3 regions of the Rhizobium sp. BR 362 genome follow, and region 1 is predicted to be linked to each of the others. Evidence: riboswitches for the same ligand, from Rfam matches in the RefSeq annotation. Region 1 holds a riboswitch; each other region holds the start of a gene.
The links. Region 1 has a riboswitch for thiamine pyrophosphate ahead of thiB (thiamine ABC transporter substrate binding subunit). Riboswitches for the same ligand answer to the same signal wherever they lie in the genome.
Positions count from the first base shown of each region.

Region 2: linked by a shared signal. The riboswitch ahead of QDY28_RS31000 (hydroxyethylthiazole kinase) and the one ahead of thiB (thiamine ABC transporter substrate binding subunit) in region 1 are both predicted to bind thiamine pyrophosphate.
Region 3: linked by a shared signal. The riboswitch ahead of thiC (phosphomethylpyrimidine synthase ThiC) and the one ahead of thiB (thiamine ABC transporter substrate binding subunit) in region 1 are both predicted to bind thiamine pyrophosphate.

Region 1 covers NZ_JARWGH010000005.1:134,482-144,476, forward strand. The annotation lists gene QDY28_RS09280 (M48 family metalloprotease) at 1-988, opposite strand, end outside; gene QDY28_RS09285 (thiamine ABC transporter ATP-binding protein) at 1,260-1,988, opposite strand; gene thiP (thiamine/thiamine pyrophosphate ABC transporter permease ThiP) at 1,978-3,621, opposite strand; gene thiB (thiamine ABC transporter substrate binding subunit) at 3,629-4,657, opposite strand; TPP riboswitch at 4,707-4,824, opposite strand; gene QDY28_RS09300 (MDR family MFS transporter) at 4,907-6,442, opposite strand; gene QDY28_RS09305 (MarR family winged helix-turn-helix transcriptional regulator) at 6,656-7,183, shown strand; gene QDY28_RS09310 (thiamine diphosphokinase) at 7,256-7,909, shown strand; gene QDY28_RS09315 (ABC-F family ATP-binding cassette domain-containing protein) at 7,912-9,741, shown strand.
Region 2 covers NZ_JARWGH010000009.1:101,124-111,118, reverse strand. The annotation lists gene QDY28_RS15095 (hypothetical protein) at 1-1,492, opposite strand, end outside; gene QDY28_RS15090 (DUF1127 domain-containing protein) at 2,130-2,276, opposite strand; gene QDY28_RS15085 (hypothetical protein) at 2,510-2,824, opposite strand; gene QDY28_RS15080 (DHA2 family efflux MFS transporter permease subunit) at 2,813-4,240, shown strand; TPP riboswitch at 4,288-4,384, shown strand; partial or broken gene QDY28_RS31000 (hydroxyethylthiazole kinase) at 4,435-4,554, shown strand; gene thiD (bifunctional hydroxymethylpyrimidine kinase/phosphomethylpyrimidine kinase) at 4,578-5,381, shown strand; gene QDY28_RS15070 (DMT family transporter) at 5,807-6,715, opposite strand; gene QDY28_RS15065 (LysR substrate-binding domain-containing protein) at 6,831-7,706, shown strand; gene QDY28_RS15060 (GlxA family transcriptional regulator) at 7,681-8,679, opposite strand; gene QDY28_RS15055 (3-keto-5-aminohexanoate cleavage protein) at 8,778-9,680, shown strand; gene QDY28_RS15050 (carnitine 3-dehydrogenase) at 9,688-9,995, shown strand, end outside.
Region 3 covers NZ_JARWGH010000048.1:951-10,945, reverse strand. The annotation lists gene katG (catalase/peroxidase HPI) at 1-240, opposite strand, end outside; gene QDY28_RS28445 (hydrogen peroxide-inducible genes activator) at 586-1,518, shown strand; gene QDY28_RS28440 (LacI family DNA-binding transcriptional regulator) at 2,517-3,527, opposite strand; gene QDY28_RS28435 (sugar ABC transporter substrate-binding protein) at 3,855-4,841, shown strand; gene QDY28_RS28430 (sugar ABC transporter ATP-binding protein) at 5,010-6,530, shown strand; gene QDY28_RS28425 (ABC transporter permease) at 6,514-7,536, shown strand; TPP riboswitch at 7,722-7,854, shown strand; gene thiC (phosphomethylpyrimidine synthase ThiC) at 7,946-9,772, shown strand; gene thiO (glycine oxidase ThiO) at 9,774-9,995, shown strand, end outside.

The DNA.
Region 1 (9,995 bases):
CGAAGCGAATACCAAGGCCGCCGTGCAGGAAAGTCTGACCGCGCACATAGCCTTCTTCCGGACTGTCGCCGTAAAGCAGGCCGTCGATGCCGTTGAGGTAATAATCGCGGCCGGTATCGCCGACCTTGCCTTCCTCGCCGAATTCGCGGGCATGCATCTTGGCAAGATCAATGCGCTGCGGCGTGCTCGGGTGGCTCGACAGGAAGTCCAGGCTCTGGTCGGCGTCGGAATTGGCCGACATGAAATGGCTGTAGTCTTCCATCGCATTGAGGAAGCGGGCTGCCGCATAAGGGTCGTAGCCGGCCTGGCCGAGCGTGCGGATGCCGATTTCGTCGGCTTGCAGTTCCTGCTGGCGGGAGAAGGCGGCGAGTCGCAGTTTGCCGCGCGCAAGCGCCTGCTTGCCGGCAAGATCGCTCGACAGAACTTCCGAGACGACACGGCTGGCGATGACTTCGGCCTCTTCGCGCTTCTGACGCTCGATACCGTGGTTGGCGGTGACGTGCGCCATCTCATGCGACAGCACGGCGGCCACTTCCGAAGCATCGTTGGCAAGGGCGAGCAGGCCGCGGGTCACGTAGAGATAGCCGCCGGGCAGCGCGAAGGCATTGATCGACGGCGAATTCAAAATGGTGATGCGATAGGATTGCTGCGGATTTTCCGACACGCTGGTCAGCGCGCCGGCAATGCGGGCGACAAGACGCTCGGTCCTGGCATCCTTGTACTCGCCGCCATAGCTCGCAAGAATGCGGGGATGCTCGCGGGCGCCCATCTGCGCGCGCGGATCGTTTTTCTGCACTTCGGAAACGATCTGCGGACTGGCCGACGGCGAAACATTCGGCTTGTAGGATTGATCCAGCACCGACTGGCAACCGTTGAGCACCGTCGCGGCAACGAGGATCGCAGTAAGGCGGCGCGCATGGGCCGCGACAATCGCGTTGATCCTTCGTTCTGCGTGCTTGCTCTGCTTCAGTGCCTGTGTCCCACTCATTTCGCTGCCATACTGGCTGCGCGTCAAACCTGGTTGATCATGACCGGGCCGATCATCGCCGTGCTTCGTCAAAGGTTGCATCCACCACGGTCAAACCTGAGTTCACCCGGATGGTCTACGCCCTTTGCTGTAGCCGATTTCGGCAGCAGTTGCATAGCGAGACTCCGTTTAATTGTGGCAGCGTTGTATTTTGGCAAGCATATGCCAGGACTTTCAGCCGCTCGCCACGACGAAATTAAGGCAAAACAGGCAGCAAAATGCTGCGACGCACTCAATGCTGCAAAAATGTGGTCAGCGCCGGAATGCCGTCCTGTTTCAGGAAACGGTCGATGGGAGCGGAAAGCGGGATGGTTCCGCCATCGATGAAGACGGCATGGTCGGCGAGACGGCGAACTTCGGCCGGGTCGTGCGAGACGATCAGCACCGTATTGCCGGTCTCCCGATGAAGCGCCGACAAAAGCTCGGCCATGCCGGAGCGCAGGCCGGGATCGAGCGCGGCGAAGGGCTCGTCCAGCAACAGGATCGGCTTATCGCGCACCAGCGCCCGGGCAAAGGCAGCCCGTTGTCGCTCGCCGCCGGAGAGTGTGCCGGGCATGCGCCTGTCGAAGCCGGCTAGCCCGACGCGGGCCAGAGCCTGCGAAATCCTTTGCCGATCATCTGCGGAGAGCTTCAGCGACGGACTGATGCCAAGTCCGACATTGGTGAAGAGATCGAGATGGGCAAAGAGATTGTTGTCCTGAAAAACCAGCGACACCGGCCGTTCGGAGGGATGCAGCTTGGTGACATCCTGTCCGGCAAGCATGATGCGGCCACGGTCCGGCGTCTCGAAGCCGGCGAGCAGATTGAGGAAGGTGGATTTTCCAGATCCGGACGGACCCGTGATGGCGATGATCCGGCCCTGCGGCAGTTCGCAATCGAAGCGGAAATCATGCGTGCCGAGCCGCAATTCGACACCGGTCATCGCGATGCCTCGTGCCGCCGTGCCCTGATTATCGCTCATCCTGCTTGCTTTCGTGCTCATGCGTGCCTTGGCCGGCCGTGCCGGCGATGGTCAGGAGAAGACATATCAGCCCCAGGATGAAAGCAAGTCCGTCTGCGTCATTGGTGCGATAGCTGCCGAGCTTGCTGTAGACCAGCCAGGGCAGCGTCATCAGGCTATCGGAGCCGAAGAGGGCGATGGCGCCGAGATCGCCGAGCGATAGCGCCATGGCGAAGGAGAGCGCCGTAAAAAGCGGCTTGCGCAGCCCGGGCCAGTCGACCAGCCGCACCCGTGCGAGACCCTGAAGGCCGAGACTTGCCGCCAAACGCTCGGTGCGGCGGCGATGGACGGCATGGGCCGGCTCGATGACGCGGATGACGAAGGGAAGCGCCATGAGAGCGTTGATGACGACGATCAGAAGCGCGGCAAAGCGGGCGGGATCGCCAAACAGCCTGAGTGCCAGAAACCATCCGGTCGCCAGCACGATCGGCGGCACCAGCAAAACGAGAGAGGACGTGCCGCTCAAGGCAACGGCCAGACCCCGCAGGCTCGGCACTTTCCTGCGCTCGGCCGATATAGCCGCGCGGGCGCGGATGATGGCGAAGGAGACCAGGACCGCCAAGATGCCGGCGGCAAGCGCGATTGCGAGGCTGGTCAAGGTCGCCTGCAGGAAGATCGTCTGGCCGAGAAGCCTGAGAAGATCTGCCTTCAGGCCGGTGACGACCACCGAGGCGAGCGGCAGGCCGATGAACAGGGTGGCGAGCAGAAGCAGCACACTATCGGCCAGTTTAGCGGCGGGCAAGGTGCCGTCGATGCGCCGCACGGCGCGGCCGGCCGTCAGTCCGTGATCGTCCGGCGCTTGAAGCAAGGCCATCGCGCCTAAGATGGCGGCAGTTACCAAGATCTGCAGGAGGGATAGGGCCACGGCGCGGCCCGGGTCGAAATCGAAGCGCAGTGCCTGATAGATCGCCACTTCGAGCGTGGTCGCGGCCGGGCCGCCACCCAAGATCAGCACCAGCGTGAAACTGGTGGCGCAGAGCATGAAGATCAGGCCGGCGATGCCGGGAATGAGGCCGCGCAGTATTGGCCATTCGATGAAACGGAAGACGGAGGCCGGGCGCATGCCGAGCCCGCCGGCCATCAGCCAATATTCCGCCGGCACACGTTCCAGCCCAGCAAGCATCAGGCGGACAGCCAGCGGCAGGTTGAAGAAGACGTGCGCCAGCAGGATGCCCGTCAGCCCGTAGATGCTGACCGGCTGTGCCAGGCCAAGCCCCGTCAGCGCCTGGTTTAAAATGCCCTGACGCCCCCAGATGCCGAGCAGACCGAGCGCGCCGATCAATACCGGCAGGCCCATCGGAATAGCCATCAGCCGGATCAGCCAGAGCCGGCCGGGAAAGCGAGGCTGGCGCGCCAGCGCGCGGGCGACGGGAATTGCGAGAACAACGGAAAGCAGGGTGGACAGCGTTGCCTGCAGCAGGGTGAAGCGAAGCACGCGCAGAAGATAGGGATCGGTGAGCGGATTGCCGCCGGCGGATTTGATGCCGGCGGCAAGCAGGGTGGCGGTGGCAAGGCCGATGAAAAACACGATGCCGACGAGGCTGAAGGCCCCGCCGGCAATGGCACGTCTTCTCTCGGGCGCCGTCAATATCATCCAGATGTCAGTTCGTGCTGGTGGCGGCCAGCCATTCGTCGATCCAGATCTTGCGGTTCTTCTCGACCACATCGGGGCTCATCAGGAAGGTCTTCGACGGGACGACCAGCTTGCTGAAGGCGTCCGGCAGCGGCTCGGACGTGGCCGAGACCGGCATCATCCAATTGTTGGTGGAAATCGTGTCCTGAAAGCCGGGCGAAACCATGAATTTCAGGAAGTCGCGGGCAAGCTCCTTGTTCGGCGACGACTTGATCAGGCCGGCGACTTCGATCTGGATGTAGTGACCCTCGGAGAAGGCCGCTGCCTGATAGCGGTCGGTCTTGTCCGTGATCATGTGATAGGCCGGCGATGTCGTGTAGGAGAGCACCATCGGCGCTTCGCCCTTGGTGAAGAGATCGTAGGCTTCCGACCAGCCGGGCGTCACGGTGAGGATGCGACCCTTGAGCTTCGCCCAGGCATCGGCCGCCTTGTCGCCGTAGACCGACTTGACCCAGAGCAGCAGGCCGAGACCCGGCGTCGAGGTACGGGGATCCTCGATGACGATCTTCTGCGACGGATCGCCTTCGACCAGATCCTTCATGCTCTTCGGTGGGTTCTTAATCGCCTGCGTGTCGTAGACGACGGCAAAATGGCCGTAGTCGTAGGGAACGAAGACGTCGTCCTTGAAATCGCCGGGGACCTTGAGGCCCGATGTGTCTATGCCGCTCGCGTCGAACAGCCCGGTGTCCTTGGCTTCGTCGACGAGGTTGGTATCGAGGCCGAGAACGACGTCGGCCTTCGTGCCCGTGCCTTCCAACTTCAGGCGGGAAAGCAGCGCCACGCCGTCGGTGACGCTGACGTAATTGACCGTGCAGCCGCAGGTCTTCTCGAAAGCGGCCTTGACCTTGGCGCCCGGACCCCAGTCGGCGGTGAAGCTCTCATAGGTGTAGATGGTGAGCGTCTTGTCGGCGGCCTCGGAGTCCTGGGCGGCAAAAAGCGTTGCAGCGGCGGCGAGAGCCACGCCGGCAAACAGTGATAACAGCGATCGGTTGGGCATGACAGCGCCTCCTCGTTGGTTTGTCTTGAACGGGAAAAGGGCGCTATGATTTTGTCACGCGTCTAATCCCTCCGCCGGTGTTAGCCGGATCAGGTTCCGCGGGTTGGCCGGTGAAAGCCTCTCAGCCAGATGTCGTTGAATGACATAAGGCACCCCGTTAGAGCGTTGGCAGGTTTAGTCCTGTGACGGAGCGATGACAAGGGGATAAAGAAGGGGGAAATGATTCCCTTGTCGATTGCAGGACGCGTCTTACTCGGCGGCGTGCGCGGCCGCCTGGCTGTCGAGCTTCTTGGCGGCGCCGGGCAATTGCACGTTCTTCAATGTGATCGCCGTCAGCAGGCCGAGGAAGCAGATGGCGGCCGCCGTCATGAACAGCGGGCTGAAGGCGCTCGCATAGGCATTGGCGACGGCTTCGCGTGTGGCGTCCGGCAGAGCCGCCATCATCTTCGGCGTCAGTTCCTCGATGTTGGAGACTCCGGGAATGGAGACGCCGACATTGCCGAGCTTGGCGGCGATGATGGCGCCGTAGATGGAAATGGCGATCGAGGCGCCGCCCATCCGCGAGAGCGTTACGGCGCCGGTGGCAGCCCCGACATCACCCCTCGCCGCGGCATTCTGTACGCCGATGACGGGGACCTGCTGTGCCAGACCGATGCCGATGCCGTGCAGCAGCATCAGGGCGCCGATGAAAAAGATCGGCGTGCCGGCATGAACCTGCGCCAGCGTGGCGAAGGCGATGGTGCTGCAGGCCGCGCTGGCGATGGCGAAGGGCTTGTAGCGGCCCCTAGCCGAGATCAGCCGGCCAGCCGAAAGCGAACCGCAGACGATGCCGCCGGTCAAGAGTATGAACAGCAGGCCGGCCATGGAGGGCGACAGGCCGGTCGTCGTCTGCAGGAAGAGCGCGAAGTAATTGACCATGCCGATCGCGACCGCGCCGCTGGTGACCGAGATGATCAGCAGCAGGCCGAAGGTTGGGTTGCGGAAAAGCGTCATCGGTACGATCGGCTCTGGTGCGCGGCGTTCGACGGAGACCCAGGCCAGCGCACAAAGCGCACCGAAGGCGATGATGCCGAGGCATTGCGGCGAGAGCAGCGAACCGAAAAGCTCGGTGCCATCGGCGGCGAGCACGATGCTGGTGGTCGTCAGCGCCAGCAGGAGCGCACCGGCATAGTCGATCTTCGGCTTGCGGGCCGGTTTGCGGTAGGGCAGCATGAAGGCGAGGCCGGCCAGAACGATGAAGCCGATCGGTACGTTGACGAGAAAAATCGAGCGCCAGCCGAAGAGGTCGCTCATCGTGCCGCCGAGGACGGGGCCAATGGCGCCGGAGGCCATGAGCACCGGGCTGGAATAGCTCTGATAACGGGCGCGTTCACGCGGCTCGAAGAGATCGGCGTTGACGGCGAAGATCGACACCAAAATGCCGCCGCCGCCGAGACCCTGCAGCACGCGGGCGGCGATCAACGTGTTCATCGATACCGCAAGGCCGCAGACAGCCGAGCCGATGGTGAAGATCGCAATTGCGGTCATCATCACATATTTGCGGCCGAAGAGGTCACCGAACTTGCCGTAGACGGGCATCGAGGCGGAAAGCGCCAGCAGATAGGCCGAGCCGATCCAGCCGAAGCGTTCCAAATGCCCGAATTCTCCGACGATGGTCGGCAGCGCCGTCGAGACGATCTGGTTGTCAAGGGTTGCCATGAACATGGCGGTCATCAGGAAAAAGAAGAGAATAAGCCGGCGGCGATGATCCGCCACGAGTGGCGCGTGCGCAATTTGCATATCCATGGAACGAGAAATCCGAGCTTGCCCGAAACGCTATGCGTCCGACCGAACGCATGGGAACGCCCCGGTTCCTGAATGCGGAACACGGCGTTTTCGAGAGGTCTTCGAAAGCGGATGTTCCGTAACAACATATGTGCTATCAGCATATAACTGTCAATGGCAAGTGAATGCTGTCTGCATATTTCAATTTCTGTCCGTCTCTGATATGTTGGAATAATGACAACAGCAACGAACACACGAGAAGTTGAAGCCTCGCCGCTGCCCGAAGACGAAAACCTGCTGCGCATCGGACAGGTGATGACCCGCATGCGCCTGATGACGGGCCGCCGGATGATCGGCCGGCTTGCCATCCAGAACGTCGCGCCGGGCCTGGAGCTTTCGCATCTCGACGTCATCGATGCCGTGAGGCGCGCGGAAGAGGCCGGCGAAGTAACCGTCGGTACGATCGCCGAGATCCTGCGCATCGATCCTTCACGGGCAAGCCGTATCGTCGCTGAGATGGTCACTCGCGGCGTGCTGCGTCGCAAGGCCTCGCAGGCCGATGCGCGACGCATCGTCGTCGTGCTCACCGCTCTTGGCCAAAGATTGCTCGCCGAGATCCAGGCGCAGAAATTTTCGGTCATCGAGAGCATCATTGCCGACTGGCCGGCGGAGGATATTGAGACTTTCTCGCTGCTGTTCGATCGGTTCGTTGGCGGTTACGAGCGGGTTTTCCAGGCGCGCATCAAGGAAACGGACGGCTGAGCGGCTAACACCGCCGTTCTTGCCAACAGCGCTCTTCCCTACGGACGCGTCTTTGCGCTATGGGCTTGGCACATGAGCCAATCCACCATCTTCACCATCCTTCTCGGCGGCGAGCTTCGTCTGACAGACCGGCTGTGCGCGGCGGTCGCCGGTAGCCGGTTCATCGCGGCGGATGGCGGCATGCGCCATGCCGTTGCACTCAATGTGACTCCCGAAGTCTGGGTGGGCGATTTCGACTCGACGCCGGCAGACTTGCGCGGTGCGTTCCCGGAAGTGCCCAGGCAGCCCTATCAGCCGGCAAAGGCGGTGACGGACGGCGAGATCGCCATATCTGAAGCGATCGACCGCGGCGCGACCCGGCTGATCCTTGCCGGCGCGATGGGTGGGGAACGTTCGGACCATGCGATCCAGCATATGCTCTATGGCGTTCAGCTCGCCGAATTAGGTTTTGAGGTGCTGCTGACCTCCGGCGACGAAGAGGCCGTGCCGCTGCTGCCGGGTGAACTGGAACTGGCGCTGCCGGCCGGCTCGCTGTTTTCCATCCTCGGCTTCAGCGATCTGACGGGTCTTTTCATTCACAATGCCCGCTATCCCCTGCGCGATTTCCATCTGCCTTTCGGCGCATCGCGCACTATTTCCAATGTGGCGGAAGGCCCTGTGCGTCTTTCGCTTGGCAGCGGCAGGGCGATCGTCCTTGCCCGCCCCTATGATCTCAGCGGAGTCTGATCTTGGCCCCTCCAATCCTGAAACTCGATGACATCTTCCTGAGCTTCGGCGGCGCGCCGCTCTTGGCCGGCGCCGGGCTGCAGGTGGAGCCGGGCGACAAGATCTGCCTCGTCGGCCGCAACGGCTCCGGCAAGTCGACCCTCCTCAAGATCGCCGCCGGCCTTGTCGAGGCGCAATCCGGCGAAGTCTTCCGTCATCCGTCGTCGACGGTGCGTTATCTCGAACAAGCGCCGGACTTTGCCGATTACAAAACCGTCGCCGCCTATGCCGAAGCCGGGCTCGGCCCGGGCGACGATCCCTATCGCGTCACCTATCTGCTCTCCCATCTTGGCCTGACCGGCGAAGAAGATCCGAAGAACCTCTCGGGCGGCGAGGCGCGCCGTGCGGCTCTGGCCCGCGTCCTCGCGCCGGAACCGGATATTCTTCTGCTCGACGAGCCGACCAACCACCTCGACCTGCCGACCATCGAATGGCTGGAAGGCGAGTTGCAGAAGAGCCGCAGCGCGCTGGTGCTGATCTCGCACGACCGGCGCTTCCTGGAAAAAGTATCGACCGCGACCGTCTGGCTCGACCGTGGTGCGTCGCGGCGGCTCGATCGTGGCTTCGCCTTCTTCGAGGCCTGGCGCGACCAGGTGCTGGAAGCCGAGGAGCTGGAGCAGCACAAGCTCGGCAAGGCGATCGAACGCGAGGAACATTGGCTGCGGTATGGCGTGACCGCTCGGCGTAAGCGCAACATGCGCCGCCTCGGCGAATTGCAGGACATGCGCGCGCGTCATCGCGGCCACAAGGGACCGCAGGGCACGGTGCAGGCGACCGCGGCCGACGCGCAGGAGAGCGGCAAGCTGGTGATCGAGGCGGAGAAGATCACCAAGTCCTATGACGAGCGTATCATCGTGGCGCCGTTTTCGATCCGCGTGCATCGCGGCGATTGCATCGGTCTCGTCGGCCCGAACGGTGCCGGCAAGACGACGCTTTTGAAGATGCTGACCGGGCAATTGGCGCCGGATAGCGGCACAGTCAAGCTCGGCACCAATCTGGAGATCGCCACCCTCGACCAGAAGCGCGAGGACCTCAATCCGGAGGATACGCTCGCCAATTATCTGACGGATGGGCGCGGCGAAAACCTGCTCGTCAACGGCGAACAGCGGCATGTCACCGGTTATATGAAGGAATTTCTCTTCCAGCCGGAACAGGCGCGTACGCCGATGAAGAATCTTTCCGGCGGCGAGCGCGCCCGGCTGATCCTGGCGCGCATCCTGTCGCGGCCGACCAATCTCTTGATCCTCGACGAACCGACCAACGATCTCGACATCGAGACCCTGGACCTGCTGCAGGAAATCGTCGCCGGCTTCAACGGCACGGTCATCCTCGTCAGCCACGATCGCGATTTCCTCGATCGCACCGTGACCTCGACCATCGCACCCGCCAATCCGGAAGAGCCCGACGGCCGCTGGACCGAATATGCCGGCGGCTATTCCGACATGCTCGCCCAACGCAAGGGCGCGATCGAGGAGCGTAGACGAACCGAAAAGGCCGCCGAGAAGCCGAAAGCAGCGGAGACGCAGTCAGCGGCCGGCGAGGCTTCGAAGGGCAAGGGCAAGCTCTCCTACAAGCAGAAATTCGCCCTGGAAAACCTGCCGAAGGAGATGGCGAAGGCCGAGGCAGATATCGCCGCCCGCGAAAAGAAAATGGCCGACCCAACCCTCTTCACCAAAGATCCGGCCGGCTTCAACCGGCTTGCGACCGAGATGGAAAAGCTGCGCGCCAGCCTGACGAAGATGGAAGAGGAATGGCTGGAGCTCGAGATGCTGCGGGAAGAGCTGGAGGGGTGAAGACCGGTTCACACCGTGTCATCAACCTTTCATCGCCATCGCTATATTAAAGAAAACAGATGGTTGCAGCCGACGCTATTCCCTGTTGTCGAATTCGATAAACGGTTTATACATTGTGTTGAAAGTCCCGGACTAGAGCATCCCCTTTCAGGTGAATCACCTAGGCGGACAGATGCTCCAGGTTCAAATGTCCAGAGCCCCTTCTGCGTTTAGGCAAACGGTCGGCGCTCTAGAGCTGGAGGACGTCGCGGATC
Region 2 (9,995 bases), on a different contig from region 1:
GCGGCGCGCTCAGGCATATCCTCAAGGCACTTGCGGGCAGATCGCCGAAGTCGGCGCAGCGCACGGGTTGGCCGAGACGCACCGGTACAAGGCCGCTCTGCTCGACGGCTAGGTTCTTGTAGACCGCGGCAGTCTCCGTTGCCGTCAGGACGCGGCCTTGATGAGGATTACGCAGATAAAATGCAAAGATAGACGGTATTTCATCCCAGCCAGCAGCGTCCGATCCATTCCACAGACGCTTCCGGTCTATCGCGCGACTGTCCAGCAATTCGAAGGCACTGTCCTGCTGCAGCCGCTCTCCGACTGCCTTTGCGAAAGCAGAAAGCACGGCGATCACCTTTTCCTCAAGCACGCCGACGAAGCGCTCGAGTTCGAATAGCGCCGCCTTCCATCGCAGCAGCAGGCCGAAATTGGCTTGGTCCGGTAACACGTCCCGGGCAATCCAGCCCTCCGGCCAATCGGCTTTCGCGCAATAATCGGCAAGCGCAGAAGGCAATGGCCGCTGCTTCAGGCGTTCCGACATTCCAGGCGGACAGAGCAGCGCCCCACTGAAAATCGGACCGGCCAGGAATTTGGAGCCGGTGACGGCCACCAGGAAATCATGGGCCAGATAGGCGCGGATCGTTGCCGCGGAGACACGAAACTGGCAGGCATCAATCATGATGTCGAGCATGGCGCCGAAGCGCTCTTTCAGGCGAAACACCGTTTCAAGCCCCGGTGCCACCAGGCTGGTCTTGGAAACATCCGTGACGACCAGAAGGCATCTGAGTTCAGCCGCACGGGCAAGTTCGATCAGCCCTTTCAATTCTAATTCGATCTCTTCGTCGCTCCGCAACGTGCCATCCGCATTGCGCACCGCGACCGTCGTATTTCGCGTCGCGTGTCCGGAGCTCAGTTCCTCGCCTTTCGCAACCGGGCGATGACCGCCGACGCGGGTCATGAAGTGGCGCCCGGACGCGGCGGTCATCACGCCGCTGCCGGTCTCATTGCCCATCAGCGTGATAGTCATCAAGGTCCGATCGTCCTGACGCGCCAGCAATGCCGCAGCGAAGAGATGGATGTCGGTGCCGGACGTCGCCATGATGGCATTTACCCGCGAAGGCTCTGATATCTGATCGAGCCCGAGCAGACGCAGCAATCTCGTGCGCATCCGCGCGATCTCCCGCGCGTAGATGTCGGCCGCAGGCCGTGTTTCCATTTCCTGCAAAAGCTCCGCATGATATGCGCCGACCGCTGCGAAAGCCTGTGCGGAAATGGTCGATGCGGTCGAGGAGCCGAAGGCCAAATCCTGCGGCCGGGGCGATGGCCCGTGCCCATACATGTTGACGCCGCTTCCCGGCTCGCATTCCAATCTCTCGTCTCCGCCGGAAATCAGGCAGTTGAGAAGTGCATCCTTGCCCTTGTCGGACGGCTTCGACGGCCCGCCTGCGATCTCAGCCATTTTGCCGCTCGGGGCAAGGCCGGGGGCGTAGTCGCCAAAAGTCTTCAGCATGCAAAAACATTCCTCTCACGGTCCTGAAATCGAGCACTTTAAGCGCCGCGATCTCCACTTTACCCGCAGATGGTTTCGGGCATGGAACATTAGGACAAACAAGATGGAGCGAAGCTGACTTGCCGATGAATGGCACCCGCAGTGCCGAGTTAGCATGCACAAAAGGTCCGTCTGGCGAGCGCAGCACTGGCGCTCCACCAGCGGGAACCCGCTGACATTTGACAATGGCGAGAATCGATCAGGCCGGCTCTTCTGGCCCTGCCTAAGCCCCAAACGAAAAAGCCTGCCGCGGGAGGAGGTGCGGCAGGCTTTCGTAAAGAACCGAACAGTAGCTGGGAGGAGGAATGCTACCGTTCCCGCAGACGACCTTGGGAGGAGGAGTAAGGACATCTGCATCACGAAGAGATGCGGGAGGAGGTGCATCGCTTCGATGGTTCCTATCATACCGTTGATTTGCTCAGTTCATAGGCATTTCTTTGCAGGGCAGGCATGCGTTATGCGAAAAGCAGGAAGCTGTGCCGGCATCCGTCGTCATTGGAATCCACGAAGAGGCTCATGGAAAGCATAAAACAAAAGCGCCCGCTCGCGAGGAAGCAGGCGCTGACAAAATGTCGAAGTCTGATGACGTCTTATGCCGTTAGCGAACGACCGCCCCACGGGCAATGTTGTGAATGTCGCCGCGGCCAATACCGAGGTCATTCAGTTCGCGCGTGGACATACGGCCCAGTTCGGCGACCGTTTGACGATACTTGCGCCAGTTGTTGAAAGAGCGTGCGATGTTCATGATGGTCCCCTTTCTTTGGGCATTCGAAGCTGAGCTGCCGTCCGTGGCGCTCCCTTCGCTTCGATGACTGCTATATAATATCGGACCTTCTGATATTGCAGCGCCAAGGCTACACTGCACCCATGCAAGAAGTGCATGGGTCGCTTAGCGGAACTTTAACTTCCTGGACTTCTCCGTCTCTGTTCATAGAGCCGCGACCGGCATAATCGACGAGCTCCAGCCGGTCCGATTTCTTAACTGCCTTTTTCCGCAGCCTGGCCCTTAGAAACATCTTTGGGGTTGACCTTCGTCAACGCATTACCATTCTTGGCCGCGAGCGAGCCGGGAATTGCAACTGTGCAGATTGTTCTCCGGCCGTCGGCGCGAAAATAATTCGCTGGACGTGTCGCATTCTCACGCAGCCGTTCGTCATACGAAAAAATCAAACGATTTATCGCCTTGGGCAATGCCGATTGCCCGTCTGAATCCAAAGTAAAGGCAGCAGCATGATGACCGATAACCAGACTTTTGCCGATGCGGAACAGGATGTACCCACCGTGGAAGACCATAGTGCCCGCAACAAACTCGTTATAGCCCTGCTGTTGGTGTCGGCTTTCGTCGTCATTCTCAACGAAACCATCATGGGTGTCGCGCTGCCCCATCTGATGGCTGATCTCGATATCACGGCAAGTGCGGCCCAGTGGCTGACCACGGCCTTCATGCTGACCATGGCCGTCGTCATCCCCGTCACTGGATATCTGCTGCAGCGCCTCAACACGCGTCCGGTCTTCATTCTTGCCATGTCGCTATTCAGCGCCGGCACGCTGATATCGGCGCTGGCGCCGGGGTTTGCCGTCATTGTCGTCGGCCGCATCGTGCAGGCTTCGGGGACAGCGATCATGATGCCGCTGCTGATGACGACGGTAATGACCTTGGTGCCTCCGGGATCCCGCGGCAGAACCATGGGCAATATCTCGGTCGTCATATCGGTAGCGCCAGCGATCGGGCCAACCATTTCCGGGCTCATTCTTTCCGCACTGGAATGGCGCTGGCTGTTCCTCCTGGTGCTGCCGATCGCCCTGTCTGCATTGGCGCTCGGCGCCTTGCGGATAAAGAACGTGACGGTTCCAACCACCGCGCCGATCGATATTCTTTCGATCTTCCTTTCCGCCATCGGCTTCGGCGGTTTCGTCTATGGTCTCAGCGGGCTCGGCGAAGCAGCACTTCACCCGCCGGTGATATCTCCCTGGATTCCGCTCCTGATCGGCGCTGTCGTCATCGCGGTTTTCATATTGCGCCAGTTGCAATTGCAAAAGCAGGAGAGAGCACTGCTCGATCTGCGCACCTTGACTACAAAGACATTCACGATCGCTGCGGCCATGATGGCCATTCTCATGATGTCGATGTTCGGCGTTTTCATTCTGCTGCCTATCTATTTGCAAAACGTGTTGGGATTATCGACGCTGCAAACTGGTCTATTGTTGCTGCCCGGCGGTCTGATCATGGGCCTTTGCGCGCCTACGGTCGGGCGCCTGTTCGACAAATACGGTCCGGCGCCATTGATCATTCCCGGAGCAATCATACTCAGCGTGGTGATGGGCGGACTGGTCTTCATTCAGCAGGATACGCCGTTTTGGATGCTGTTGATCGCCCATATCGTGCTCAGCATCGGTCTTGCGCTGATGTTTACACCGCTGTTCACCGTCAGCCTTGGATCGCTGCCGCCAAACCTCTATTCGCACGGCAGCGCCATGCTTGGCGCCACCCAACAGGTCGCTGGCGCCGCCGGCACCGCACTGTTCGTGGCGATCATGACCTTGCGGGCCACCAGCCTTTCGGCCGGCGGCGCCAACCTTCTTGTCGCAACGACCGGCGGCATCAAGGCGGCATTTCTCTGTGGGACGATCATCTCGCTCGGAGCGATCGTCGCTGCGCTGTTTATCAAGAAGCCTCAACACGGGCAGGATATGGGGCACCATCATTAGAACGATTTGCTAATGACAGGGCGGTCTTTCTCTGCGAAAAAGGCCCCGATGAGAGACAGGGGCGCCCGTCGCATGACGGGCTGAGAAGCACCCTTTGAACCTGAACCAGATAATGCTGGCGGAGGGAGTCGCTCGGGGTCTCGGCGTACTCTTATCGTCATCCCCCGCGTCTCGCCCCGCCCGAAAGGGGCGATATGCAAAACAAGACTCCTCCTGGCTCGCTGGCAGCCATGCGGACAAATCGGCCGCTGGTGCAATGCATCCCCAGCTTCGTCGCGATGGTACACGCCGAAGAGGAAGCCGGCGAATTCGCCGCCTGTATCAGAAGGGCGCTCCCATGATCCGAAACGTCCTCTCCATCGCGGGCTCCGATCCTTCCGGCGGCGCCGGTATTCAAGCCGACCTGAAGACATTTTCGGCACGCGGCGTCTATGGCATGGCGGCGCTGACCGCATTGACGGCCCAGAACACGCAGGGCGTTTCCGGCGTCCACCCCGTTCCCCCGCAATTCGTCGCCGAACAGATCAAGGCGATCTTTGCCGATGTTCGCGTCGACGCCATCAAAATCGGCATGATTGCCAATGCCGCAATTGCCGAAGCGGTTGCCGACGCGCTCGCTCCATATCGAAGCGTTCCGATCGTGCTCGACCCGGTGATGATTGCCAAGGGCGGTGCGGCGCTGCTTGCCGCGGATGCAGTCGACATCCTGACCGAGAGGCTTCTTCCTCTGGCCACGCTGCTGACGCCCAATCTGCCGGAGGCGGCCGCGCTTCTGCATGAGCCGGCTGCCGAAAATCGCGAGACGATGGCCCGGCAGGCGGAAGCACTTATCAAGCTTGGCCCGCGCGCCGTTCTGGTCAAGGGCGGACATCTTGCCGGCGATGAAAGCCCGGATGTGCTCGCAAGTCCGGAGGGTCTGACCTGGTTTGAGGCTGCCCGTGTTCCCACCATGAAAACGCATGGAACCGGCTGCACGCTATCCAGCGCTTTGGCAGCGGAGATCGCCAAGGGCTCGGCGCTGCCAGAAGCCGTCGCGATCGCCAAAGATTATCTCGCAGGCGCTGTTGCCTCAGCCGAAACGCTGTCGGTCGGAACCGGTCACGGACCGCTGCAACACTTTTATGCGCTATGGCCGGCATAGCCCATCAGTTTCGCGCGGCATTACGGCTTCAATTCCCGCTCGAATTCTTCGATCTGTCGGAGAACCCATGGATCATCGGCGGAATATTGAATGGTCTCCGGCTCCACCCACTTTCGGCGCCGATTTAGGATCCAGTCAATCAAAGCGAAAAGCAGCCGCATACGGATTATTCCTGCTCTTTGGGGACTTGAGAGCCCCGACCACCTGCCTCGTGAGCTGGATCGGTAGCCGAGCCTCGATCAACCGCAAGGCGTGCGGCGATTGTTTATTTGCATTTCGCTAAATGAACGGTAGCTGAACGAAGCGCAACTCACAGGCGAATAATTATACCGTCGCTGTTCGTTGGTCATGCCGCGCCTCTCGCTGTCGGATCTGGGTTCCACGCCCGATTTTTCTCCGAAACCTTATCTTACGACCGTCTTATTCTAACCCCGTTGATGGCTGCGCCGGCTTTGCTTTAGGTCGATGAACGTGTGCCAGAGAACCGTGGCAAGGATGATGGCGCCGCCGAAAAAGGTGGCGGCCGGCGGCCTTTCTGAAAAGAACAGCCAGACCCAGAAAGGCGTGAGCACGATCTCCATGGTCCCGATAAGAGCAGCTTCCGCGGGCGGCATGCGCTTCGCCCCGGCAAGAAACAGAACGAGCGCAAAGGAGAAATTGGTTGCCCCGAAGGCGGCAAGCACCAGCCAATTGTGCAGATCGAGCGAGCCGGGCGAGCCGAACGGCGCGAAGATGACAAGTGTCAGGAAGGCGCTGACGATGGTGGGCGGCAGGGTCGCCACGCTGCGGTCGATGCGCGGAATGACGATGATCAGGGCGAAAGATGCCGTCATGCCGAGCGCCAGGAGATCACCGAGGCCGGTGCCGCCCCCGATCGAGGCGGCAACGATGATCGCCACCCCGATCAGGCAGACGCCGCCGGCAACAAGCGTTCGCCTCGGTACGCGCTCCTTCAAGATGACCCAGCCGAGCAAGGCGGCGATGAAAGGCGCCGTCGCGTAGATCATGGTCACGTTCGCAACCGTGGTCATGTAGAGGGCGCCGAGGAAACAGGCTTGGCTGAAGGTCTGGCAGGCGATCATCGCGAGACCCGACGGGTGAAAGATCGAGCTCCACTGGCGGCGCGAGAATCCCCCTTCGAGAAAGAAGCTTGGGATCAGCAGGAACAATCCACCGAACAAAGATCGCCAAGCGATTGCCGTCCAAATGTCCGCGGTGAGCAGCCGCGTATAGATGCCGCTGGCGCTCCAGGCGAGCGTTGCCGCAACGACGAGAGCGACACCCTTTTCGTACTCATTGGCGGAGAAGAACCGGGCCGGGATCTGAATGGTCATGTGCGGTATCTCGGAACGATGCACCTGAACGGGTCATACCTGTGTGCGCCGATATTTGACATCAGACAAACGAATAGTAGAGATAAGTGCTATCGGAAATTTTTGTGGCTTCCCTATGCGTGAACCCATCGAAAGCGATTTGCTGCGGACGTTTCTCGTCATTAGCGAGACGTTGAATTTTTCCGTTGCCGCGCAACGCATCGGCCGCACGCAATCGGCCGTCAGCGCCCAGATCAAACGTCTGGAGGAAATTGTCGGCGAGGCGCTTTTCGAAAGAAGCGCACGCGGCGTCGTGCTGACCAGGTCCGGAAATCAGTTGCTTCCCTATGCTCGACGGATCATCGATCTGTTGAACGAGGCGGCCGCGACGATCCGCACCAAGCCGCTGAACGGGCCTGTCCGGATAGGAATTCCGGAAGAATACAGCCAGACCGTCCTGCCGGCCGCCCTTGCCGCCTTCGCTGTCCGGCACCCTGCCGTCGAAGTCACCGTTTCCTGCGACTACACGGCTCGAAATCTTGCCGCGCTGGAAAAGGACGAACTCGATCTTGCCGTGGTCTTCGACTGGAGCAAGCAGACCACGGGCGAGGTGCTCTGCATCGACCCGACAGTCTGGGTGACGTCTTTGGTGCACCGCCTGCACGACGCAACACCGCTACCCGTCGCGACATACCGGAATTCGACCTGGGCGCGTGATTTTGCACTGCGTTCCCTGGAGCAGCAGGCGCGGCCCTACCGCGTCGCCTTCATTGCCGATACCAGTTCCGGCCTGAAAAACGCCGTCTCAGCGGGCCTTGCCGTCACCACATTGTCCCGCAGCAACATCCCGCATGGTTGCCGGGAACTCACGAGCGATGACGGTTTTCCGCCGGTCGATTCCTCGCGCGTCGTGCTTCGCCGCAATCCCTATCATTCCAGCGAGGCGATCCAGGAGCTCGCGGAAATGGTGCGTGAAGCCTTCCAGCCTATGTCTGCTCTGCTGCAGCCATAGAGCGCCCGCGCAGCCGCCGCCGCGTGCCGGAAGGGCTTTCGGAAAAACTGGCGCGATAGCTGCGGGAAAATGCCGAAGCGGAGTTGAAACCGGTTGCTGCGGCAATCTCCGCGAAAGACTCCTTGGTCTCGATTACCTTGCGTCGCGCGGCGTTGAGCCGAAGAGCGAGATAATGCACATGCGGAGGCGCGCCGATGCTTTCCTGAAAGAGCGCCTGGAGATGACGGGCGCTGACGCCGATGCGTCGCGCAAGGCGCGTCAGCACCAGCGGTTGCTCGATGTTTTCTTCCATCAGCCGTATAGCCTGTGCAACACGCGGGTCGCGCATGCGCAAGCCGGCGGTGGACGGCGAAAGCTCTGCCACATTCTGCATATTGGCCGGCTCATAGATGAAAAGCCGGCTGACTTCGAGCGCAAGCGAATAGCCCTGCCGCCGCCTGATGATCTCCAGCATCAGGTCGACGGTGGGCAGTGAACCGGCTGTGGTAATGCGCTTGCCGTCGATCACGAAACGATCCTTGACGGCACGAACCTGCGGATAGGCCAGCTCGAAATCATCGAAATCCTCCCAATGGACAGCCGCCGAAACGTTGTCGAGAAGGCTCGCCTCGGCAAGCAGCCAACTGCCGGATTCGATGCCGGCGATCATCGAACGGTAGCGCGCGGTTTGCGACAGTTGCATTTTCAACGCCTGCGTCGCGCTGCGCCGCCAATTATAGCTGGCGAGCACGAAAAGCGGCGCCGTGTCCGAGCTCGGTCGAAAACTGCAGGATGCGGGTACGGGGATGTGGCTGGTCGTTTCGGCCGGTGAACCGTCCGGCGTGAAGAGGCGCCAGCGATAAAGCTCCGCTCCGGAAATGCGATTCGCCCCGCGCAGCGGTTCGATCACCGAAGCGATCAGGATGAGGTTCGTTTCCGGAAGCACCAGCAGATCGATGTCGAGCGGCGTGTCGGATGAAGTGAGCACAGGCATCCTCCAGTATTTCCGATAATGTATCGTCTATTTCCGATAATGCAAAGCATGAAGCCGCTGCTTGCCTCGTAATGTCCTCAATACGAGGGAGAACAAAAATGCCTCTTGCTATGAACCGCGATGTCTTCATCACCTGTGCCGTCACCGGCGCCGGCGATACGGTTTCGAAATCCAGCCACGTTCCGATCACTCCCAAGCAGATCGCTGAATCGGCGATCGATGCGGCCAAGGCTGGGGCGGCAGTAGTGCACTGCCATGTCCGCGATCCGGAAACCGGCGCCGCCAGCCGTCGCAACGATCTCTACAAGGAAGTCACGGATCGCATCCGTTCGGCCGATATCGACGTGGTGCTGAATTTGACCGCCGGCATGGGCGGCGACTTGATCTTCGGCGATGTTGAAAGGCCCCTGCCCCTCAACGAGCGGGGTACCGACATGGCCGGTGCGACGGAACGCGTCAGCCATGTCGCCGAATGCCTGCCGGAAATCTGCACGCTCGATTGCGGCACGATGAATTTCAGTCTCGGCGACTATGTGATGACCAATACGCCGGCCATGCTGCGGGCGATGGCGAAGAAGATGACCGACCTCGGCGTGCGTCCCGAGATCGAAGCCTTCGACACCGGCCATCTCTGGTTTGCCAAACAGCTTGCCGAGGAGGGTCTTATTGAGCATCCCGTCCTCATCCAGCTCTGCATGGGCATCCCCTGGGGGGCGCCCGACGACCTCAACACCTTCATGGCGATGGTCAACAACGTTCCCTCGAGCTGGAGCTTCTCTGCCTTTTCCATCGGCCGCAACGCCATGGCCTATCCGGCGGCAGCTGTCCTTGCCGGGGGCAATGTCCGCGTCGGCCTGGAGGACAATCTCTATGCCGGGAAGGGCATGCTCGCCACCAACGCCCAGCTCGTCGAAAAGGCGGTGCAGGTCGTCGAAGGCATGGGCGCGCGCATCATCGGCCCCGAGGATGTCCGCAAGAAATTGAAGCTGACGAAGCGCTGAGGCCCCGATGACCAGGATTAACAAGGCAGCCTGCATCGGCGGCGGCGTCATCGGCGGCGGATGGATCGCCCGTTTCCTGCTGGCCGGCATCGACGTCGATGTCTTCGACCCGCATCCGGAAGCCAGCCGCATCGTCGGCGAAGTGCTTGCGAACGCCGAAAAGGCCTATGCGATGCTGACCGGCGCACCGCTTCCGCCGCGCGGCAAGCTGACATTCAGGGACACGCTTGAAGCGGCCGTCGGCGATGCCGACTGGATCCAGGAAAGCGTGCCCGAACGGCTGGATCTCAAGCGTAAAGTCCTGACGCAGATCGA
Region 3 (9,995 bases), on a different contig from region 1:
CCAATCCTGCGATTCCGTCATCAACGCATGGAGGTCCTGTTTAAGTGCGTTAAGGTCGAGCTTCTTGAATTCCTCGGCGTAATTGAATGCCTCGCCCATCGGGCTCGACAGCGCAGAGTTCTGGTGAAGAATTCTGAGGTTCAACTGATTCGGCCACCAGTCCCGGTTCGACCTGCCGCCATGGGCCGTGTGTGTGTGCACCACCGGACATTTGCCCGCTGTATCGGCTTTCGTATCCATATTTCTCTCCCTCGCGTACTTGAATTGAGCTCTCCAGAGGAAGATCGTCTCGAATCCTCTGAAAAGCGGTCCGGTTTCATGGTCAGCACAATGATGCCGTGCCAGACATATGAAATGTCGTTGTTGTTTCGGGCTTCCCTTCGAGCAGACCGTCCCGAAGCGAAGAGCTTGGGAGGCACACCGGTGTTCCGGACAGTCTGGACGTCAATGAGCTGCACATCGTTCCCGGCCATTTTATGGACCAGACGTGACAATGGCTACACCTCATCGCCGCTTTGCGGACTATAGCCAAGCAGTTCCATTAATTTAAGTTGGATTTACTGATTGCGACGATAAGGTAAGGTTATGACGAATTTGACACTCAAGCAGCTTCGCTATTTCGAGGCATTGGCCCGACAAGGTCATTTCGGACGGGCCGCGGATGTCTGCGCGATCTCCCAGCCTGCCCTGTCTATGCAGATCAAGGAGTTGGAGGAATCGCTAGGCACGGAGCTTTTTGAAAGAGGCGCACGCCAGGTTCGGCTGACCAGTTTCGGGGAGGCGTTTGTGCTGCGCGTCCGCGATATCCTTCGCTCGGTCGATGAGCTCGCAGATATGGCGCGCGCCTCTCAGGACAGGCTCGTGGGCCGGCTCCGCCTGGGTATTATTCCGACGATCGCACCCTATCTGCTGCCCGCGATCATCGGCAATTTGACGCGCGTGCATGACGGGCTCGACATTCACGTCCGCGAAACGCTGACTTCCAAGCTGGTGCAGGAGCTGGCCGAGGGCCGGCTCGACGCGGCAATCGTCGCATTGCCCGTATCCGAACCTTCGTTGACCGAGGTGACGCTATTTTCCGAAAATTTCGTGTTAGTTCGGCCGAGCGAGGATGAAGGCAAGCCGGTGCCAAATCGCGACGCGCTGCGCGAGATGAGGCTGCTTCTGCTGGAAGAGGGACATTGTTTTCGCGATCAGGCCTTGTCGTTCTGCAACCTGTCTTCGGCACTGCCGCGGGAGTTGATGGACGGCAGTTCTCTATCGACGCTCGTCCAGATGGTCAGCGCCGGCATCGGTGTCACCTTGATCCCGGAAATGGCGGTGGCGGTGGAAACGCGATCGGCGTCGGTGTCTATTGCCCGCTTTCATAACCTCGAACCATCGCGAACGATCGGCATGATCTGGCGCAAGACAAGCCCACTGGCCAAACAGTTCTTTGAGATTTCCGAAGTCGTTCGCCAATCAGCCGATGCCATGCGCGAGCGGCACAATGCGCTGTCGCGGCCGATCGAGAACTGAGCACTCCGGATGCTGTCATTGGACATCCGAACGACCATAATTTGCCCCGCTTAATTCACCCGATGACGGCAAAGCGCATAAGACTGCGGGCGTGGTTCATATGAAGCTCGGATCGCCTATTCAGGGATCTCCGCAAGACATTGACATTACGAAAGCGCGACGGAGAGCGACATAATACGAATGAGCTAAGTAGCTTTGCGTTGCAGCGATGCCATCGGAAGAATTGAGGCAGATAAAAGCATTCAAAAACAACGTTGCATGCCATTCTCGACTGATTGCAACAGACGCGTGCTAAATTTGTATTAGTCTTTCCAAAGATTTGATGGTTGAAGACAACTCTAAATCAATGTAGAATTTCAGTATCTTAATAAAATAGAGAGCGGTCCTATGAGCGGCCGATTTGTCAGATTCGCGGAAATCGCCGGGATTTCTGCAGGCTTAAGTATCGTATTTTTCGATTCTGCCGCGGCTGGCTGTTGGTCAGCTCTGAAAAGTCCGGAATGGCAACAAATCAGCTCGATAATTGCGACTGCGAAGCTATGCGAGCAGATGCCTTCGGGACCCAATCGCACCAGGAGACTCGAAGTCACGGGCGTGGATTTCTGCACAGCCCCGAGTGGTGTTTCCGTTACCGCAAAAGTGTCTCTTACTTGCGGTTCAAGTTCCGAATCCTTTCTGCAATTATCACCGATGGATGGCAAGGTGGTCGCGACGGTGACAATGGATATCGGAGCGTGCCGGATAACGGATTCGGACATAAATGTGAGTGGCCAAGCTGGCGAACTCCTGTCAAAACTGCCTCAAACACAAGAATTCCTGCGCACCTGGGCGCAAATACGCCTTTCGAATTTATGTGGATTGCAATGAGCCGCGATCGTGGCGAGCGCAGTCGTCGACCAGGGCACCACTGGATGTGCGCCCACGGCGGCCGCTCGATCTATTTTATGAAACCCGCACCTTCTGGTGAGCTCTAGATACCGGCTCGGTCATCATTGCGTTTAGTCGGGTTGGGGCGCCGAGGTCGTTTCGCCCTCCGAAATTTCGCATGAAAGCAGGATTGGGTCATCGAGACCGGGCAGGGGTTGCTTGTTCAGCAGGATTGCCACGGCTGCCGCTGCAATCCTTTGGATCGGCTGCTTCACGGTCGTTAGGCGCGGCGTCGTCATACTGGAAAGGGGAATGCCGTCGAAGCCCACGACCGAAAGGGCCGCCGGTATCGGGATACCTAGATCATGCGCTGCCCGCATGCAGCCGATCGCCTGCTGATCCGAGCTTGCGAAGATCGCGGTTGGGCGCTCATGGCGGGCGCGGGCAAGAAGATAGTTTCCTGCGAGGCGGCCGCTTTCATAATCAAAAGCCGCTTCGGCGATCAGGGATGGGCCGGCCATTTGCCCGCCATCTTGGATTTGCTCCATTGCGTCCAGATAACCCCTAAGGCGATCTTTGGCAGGGACGGAGTGTTTGGGGCCCGAGATGAAGCCGATACGGCGATGGCCAAGCCTCAAGAGATGTTCAACACCAAGGCGGACGCCGTTGCGGTGGTCTGCGGCAATACCGGAATATCCCGGCATCAGGCGGTCCACGACGATGATCGGCAATCCCTTCGGCAGCTTGATCGTATGAAAATCATTGCAGGGAACGAGGATGATGCCGTCCACCTTGCGGCTGGTCAGTTGTCCGATGCGATCAGCCTCCTTGGCTGCATGATCAAAGGACGTCATGACGATGATGTTGTAGCCATGGTTTGCGGCCGCCTGTTCGGCGGACTGGACGAGCTCCGAGAAGAAGGGATTGGTCAGGTCCGGAATGACGATCCCGATGAGACGGCTGACCTTGCCGCGCATGCTTCTGGCGGACGGATCGGGCAGGTAGCCCAGTTCTTCGATGATGCCTCTGACACGTGCTCTTAACTCATCGGTAACAGAGGGATGATCATTCAAAACCCGTGAGACAGTCCCGGTGGAAACCCCTGCAAGCCTGGCTACATCTCGAATTCCAACCTTTGGCATGGCAGAAATATATGTCCCTTCATCTTCGCCCTTCGGGGGCATCCAAAGGCGTCTGATTCGTGCTTTCAGCTAATGGTCTGTATCGCCTTAGTCAAAGGTCTGCTCGCTATTTCTGACCGTAGACAAGCCATAGCACGGTCACTGTGGACATTCAATGGAAACGGTTCATCAAGCTCCTGGCAAGCTGTGCAGTCATGCCGGGTTTTTGCCTAGTTTGGGCGAGTTGACAATCTTCCGGGGCACTGTTACGCATTAATGGCTGGAAACGGTTCATCATTACTGGCAGCTCGGGTGGAGCTCAGCCTAGGACCGTTCGGGAGGAGAAAAATGTCCAATTCTACAAAGCGTGATTCCGTCTTGATCAATGCGCCGCGCCGTGCGGCGTTGAAGCTCGGGCTTGCCGGTACATTGATGCTCGCACTGTCCTGCGGCGTGTCGCCTGCCTTTGCGGCGAGCAAGCCTAAGGTCGGCTTGATCATGAAATCCTTGTCCAATGAGTTCTTCAAGCAGATGAAGGCGGGCGCCGATAAATATGCGGCTGAAAACAAGGACAAGTTCGACTTCAAGGCCGTCGGCATGAAGGACGAGCGTGATTTCGCTGCTCAAGTCGATGCTGTCGAAAACTTCGTGACGCAGAAATACGACATCATCGTCGTTGCGCCGGCCGATTCAAAGGCTATGGCCACCCCTCTTGCAAAGGCGGTGAAGGCCGGCGTCAAGGTCATCAACATCGACGTGCCGCTCGACGCCGACGCAAAGAAGGCTGCCGGTATCGATCTGGCATTCTTCGGCCCCGATAACCGTGAAGGTGCGAAGCTTGCTGGCGATGCGCTTGCCAAGGACCTTGGCCCCGGCGGGAAGGTTGTGATCCTGGAGGGCAACCCCGAGGCCGACAACGCCAAGGAGCGCAAGGAAGGCTTCATGGATTCCATCAACGCCGGCAAGCTGCAGCTTCTCGACAGCAAGACGGCTCACTGGGAGACGGAAGAAGCCAATACCGTCATGACGAATTTCCTGACCAAATATAAGGATATTCAGGGCGTCATGGCGGCCAACGACTCCATGGCTCTCGGCGTTGTCAAGGCGCTCGATGCGACCGGCCAAAGCGGCAAGATCAAGGTTGTCGGCTTTGACAACATTCCGCCGGTGCAGCCGCTGATCAAGGATGGCAAGATGCTTGCCACAGTCGAGCAATACGGCGCCGAGATGGCCGTCATGGGCATCAAATATGGTCTGCGTGAACTTGCCGGTGAAAAATTCACTGGCTGGGTCAAGACGGATGTCAAGCTCGTCACCGCCAAGGACCTCAAATAGCCGAATTGCCGACTATGAGGCAAAGAAGCGTCGGCCGATGGCCGGCGCTCACCACCGCGAACCGTTTTCCGCGTCGATGACGGCGGTGAGGTCGTTTCGAACCTCGGAAATACGGACTGCGTGGAGGCTGGACATCTCCCATTGAAATAGACCACGCATGAGGTGGACGTGTCAGACCGATCAGATGACTTCATCTTGACGCTGGAAGGAATAGGCAAACGCTTCCCGGGTGTCGTGGCGCTCCGGGACGTTTCCATGCAGATTGGCCGGGGCGAGGGCCATATTCTTCTTGGCGAGAATGGTGCCGGCAAATCGACGCTGATCAATCTGCTCGGCGGCGTCTTCAAGCCGGACGATGGCCACATCGTGTTTGACGGTGAAAGCTACAGTCCAAGCTCGCCGCTGGAGGCGTTCAAAGCGGGTATCCGAGTCATCCACCAGGAACTGCACCCTCTTTCCAATCTCACCGTCGCCGAAAATCTGCTTTTCGAGCACCTTCCGCGTCGATACGGCCTCGTGAATTACAGAGAAATGAACAAAAGAGCGGCCGAGCTGCTGGCGGAAGTCGGCCTTGACGTCGCCCCAACCACGCCGGCCAATCGCCTCAGCGTCGCGCAGCTCCAATTGCTCGAGATCGCCAAGGCGCTTTGTTACGAAAGCAAGCTGCTCGTTCTCGATGAACCGACGGCAACCTTGACCTCCAGGGAGGTCGACCGCCTGTTCGAAATTCTGAAACGGCTGAAAGCGCGCGGCGTCACGACGCTTTACATCTCCCACAGACTGGAAGAGATTTTTGAAGTCGGCGACAATGTCACGGTGTTGCGCGACGGTCAGCACGTGATCACGCGTCCGCTGGTGGGATTGGCTATTCCCGATATCGTCGAACTCATGGTCGGGCGAACACTTTCGGATCATGGCGTTTTTCGCCATGACAGCGCCGTGTTCGGAGAGGCGCTTGGTGTTTCCGGCCTGAAGGTGACCCGAAACAGCCCCGAGCTGTCGTTTTCGGTCGGCAAGGGAGAGATTGTCGGCATTGCCGGGCTCGTTGGCAGCGGGCGGACGGAGGCCGTGCGTGCTATATTCGGTGCCGACGACAAGGCTGCGGGCGAAGTTCGCATTGACGGAAAAGAGGTCGAGATCAACTCGCCCAAGGATGCCGTTGCGGCGGGGCTTTGCCTGGCGACCGAGGACCGCAAGCTGCAGGGCCTGATGTTGGACATGAGCTGCGCCGAAAACACGACCATAACCGACCTCGGCAAGATCTCCCGCAACGGGTTGATCCGTCAGCGGGCGGAAGACGATCAGTCGCAGCGCCTCGTGCATGAGCTGCGTATAAAGACACCGTCCATCCATCAGGCAGTCAGGACGTTTTCCGGTGGTAATCAGCAGAAGGTGGTCATCGCTAAATGGCTGTTCCGCGGTCCCAAGGTGCTGATCTTCGATGAGCCGACCCGCGGCATCGATGTGGGTGCCAAGGCGGAGATCTACGAACTTCTGTGGAAGTTTGCCGGCGAAGGAAAAGGCGTCTTGGTCGTGTCGTCCGACCTGCCGGAGCTCATCGGCATTTGCCATCGCATCATCGTTTTCTCGGACGGCAAGATTGCCGGAGAGATATCTCGGGACCAATTTGACGAGAGCAGGATTCTCTCACTCGCTTACAAGGAGTACAGTCGTGTCCGGCAACATTGAAATGACGACTGAGGTCAAAAAGGCCGGCGTCTGGGACAAGCTTATCCGGATTTCGATGAAGGAAGCCGGTGTCGCCATTGCCCTCGTGCTAATCCTGATCTTTTTCTCGGCGACGGCCCCGTATTTCGCGACGCCGGAAAACTTCCTGAAGATTTTCGTGCAGATCGCCATAAACACCGTGCTGGCGTCCGGCATGACCTTTGTCATCCTTACCGGCGGCATCGATCTTTCGGTCGGTTCGCTGCTTGCCCTTTGCACGGTTATCGGCGCAACGATCATGATCGATCCCCGGTTTTCTCCGTGGCAGGCGATCGTTCTGGCTTCGCTGGCGTCGATGGGTACCGGCGCTGCCCTGGGTGCCATCAACGGATGGGTCTGCGAGAAGTGGAAGCTTCCATCCTTCATCGTGACACTCGGGATGCTGAATGTCGCAAGCGGCTTGGCGCGCGTCGTCAGCGATAACTCCACGATCACCGGTCTGCCGCAACCATTCGTTGATTTCGGAAATCTGATCTTCTTCGGGGTATTCCCCTCGATTTTTCTGATCGCGATCGTGGTGGTTCTCATCGGCTGGTTCGTGCTGCGCTACACCGTATTCGGGCGCTTCGTCTTTGCGATCGGCACCAATGAGGAGGCGGTCCGCTTGTCGGGCCACGAGCCCAAAAGATACAAGGTCGCCGTATTCACGATTTCCGGATTGACTGCGGGTATTGCGGCCATGGTCTATCTGCTCCGCCTCAATGTCGGTAGTCCGGTTGCGGGCATTGGCTATGAACTGAACGCGATTGCCGCAGTCATTATCGGTGGGACCAGTCTCTCGGGCGGAAAGGGCTCGATAATCGGCACGCTGGTCGGTGCCTGTATTCTGCAGGTCTTGTCGACTGGATTGCAGCTTCTGGGCGCCGACGACAACATCAAGCCGATCGTCATCGGTGCCGTCATCGTGTTGGCGGTTATCCTCGACAGCTATCGCGGCCGGTTGATGCGGATACTGGAAACGCGATGATTTTGGCGACGCTCCGCATCTGAGCGCAGCTTGTAGTGCGGTGCTTCGCGCTAACCGATTGCCCGGTCATAACCGGGCGATCTTTCCGAGCGTGAAACCGATCGAAATTCCCTGATCGCATCTTCAGGTGGGCGGAACCGCGGTTCCAGGGTTGACATGGGCTCAGCCGAGCACATAGTCTTTGCGATATTCACCAGGGGTGTCCCGGCAAGGGGCTGAGATACTGCTAGGCAATACGGCTTTGCCGATTGTGGGCGCAGTGACCCGTTGAACCTGATCCAGTTCATACTGGCGTAGGGACGGTGCAAGCGCTCGAAGGCTCGGATTCCCGCGTGGATTCCATGCCAGCGTCTTTCCATCATTCCGGCTGATTGACTGGGTCTCCAACCGCAACTTGGAGCCTCAAACCATGACCATTGCCGCAAATAACCTCACTCCGACCGTCACCACCGGCCCGCTGCCGGCATCACGGAAGATTTACATTCCCGGAGACATTCACACCGACATCCGCGTGCCGATGCGCGAGATCAGCGTCCATCCGACATCGGGCGAGCCGCCCGTCGTCGTTTATGATTCCTCCGGTCCCTATACTGTCGAGGGAGCAGATATCCGCATCGAGCAGGGTCTGTCGCAGCTCCGTCGCGACTGGGTGCTCGCCCGCGGCGATGTCGAGGCCTATGAAGGCCGCCATGTGCGTCCGGAAGACAACGGCTTTGTCACCGGCGAGCGGCTGACGCCAGAATTTCCCGCCAAACGCCAGCCCCTGCGCGCCAGGGATGGCAAGGCGGTCACTCAACTCGCCTATGCGCGGGCCGGCATCATCACGCCCGAAATGGAATTCATTGCCATCCGCGAGAATCTCGGCCGCAAAGCGAAAGCAGAAGCTTTGATTCGCGATGGCGAGAGCTTCGGCGCCCACATTCCGGATCATGTCACCCCGGAATTCGTCCGCCAGGAGGTCGCCGCCGGCCGGGCGATCATCCCCGCCAACATCAATCACCCGGAAAGCGAACCGATGATCATCGGCCGGAACTTCCTGGTGAAGATCAACGCCAATATCGGCAATTCCGCCGTTACCTCATCCATGGCAGAGGAGGTCGAGAAGATGGTTTGGGCCGCCCGCTGGGGCGCCGACACGGTCATGGATCTCTCGACCGGCCGCAATATCCACAACATCCGCGAATGGATCATCCGCAATTCACCGCTGCCGATCGGCACGGTACCGCTCTATCAGGCGCTGGAAAAGGTCGGCGGCGTTGCCGAGGAGCTGACCTGGGAAATCTATCGCGACACGCTGATCGAGCAGGCTGAGCAGGGCGTCGACTATTTCACCATCCATGCCGGCGTACGGCTGCATTACATTCCGCTGACCGTCAACCGCGTCACCGGCATCGTTTCGCGCGGCGGCTCGATCATGGCCAAGTGGTGTCTGCATCACCACAAGGAAAGCTTCCTCTACGAGCATTTCGAGGAAATCTGCGACATTTGCCGGGCCTATGACGTCTCCTTCTCGCTCGGCGATGGCCTGCGCCCCGGCTCGATCGCCGATGCCAACGACGCCGCGCAGTTTGCCGAGCTCGAAACGCTCGGCGAACTGACGAAGATCGCCTGGGCAAAAGATTGCCAGGTGATGATTGAAGGCCCCGGCCATGTTCCGATGCACAAGATCAAGGAGAACATGGATAAGCAGCTCGCCGTCTGCGGCGAAGCACCCTTCTACACGCTCGGGCCGCTGACGACCGATATCGCACCGGGTTACGATCACATCACCTCGGGCATCGGCGCGGCGATGATCGGCTGGTTCGGTACAGCCATGCTTTGCTATGTCACGCCGAAGGAGCATCTCGGGCTTCCCGACCGCAACGACGTCAAGACGGGCGTGATCACCTACAAGATCGCCGCCCATGCCGCCGATCTCGCCAAGGGTCATCCGGCCGCACGTGTCCGCGACGATGCATTGTCGCGCGCGCGCTTCGAATTCCGCTGGGAGGACCAGTTCAACCTGTCGCTCGATCCCGACACGGCACGCAGTTTCCACGACGAGACCTTGCCGAAGGAAGCCCATAAGGTGGCGCATTTCTGCTCGATGTGCGGTCCGAAATTCTGCTCCATGCGGATTTCGCACGACATCCGCGCCGAGGCGCAGAAGGAAGGGCTGGAAGCGATGGCGGCGAAATATCGTGAGGGCGGCGACCTCTATATGCCGATCGATGCCGCCGCACATCCGGCCGAATGACATGCGTGTCCTTGTCAAAGGGGCCGGCATCGCCGGCCTCACCGTCGCTCATGAACTGCTTCGGCGCGGTGCTGAAGTCACGATCGTAGATCCCAGCCGGAATTTCAGCCGAGCCGCCTCATGGCTCGCCGGCGGCATGCTAGCGCCCTGGTGTGAACGGGAAAGCGCTGAGGAGGCCGTGCTCGAACGCGGCCAGGATTCCGCCGACCGATGGGAAGCGATC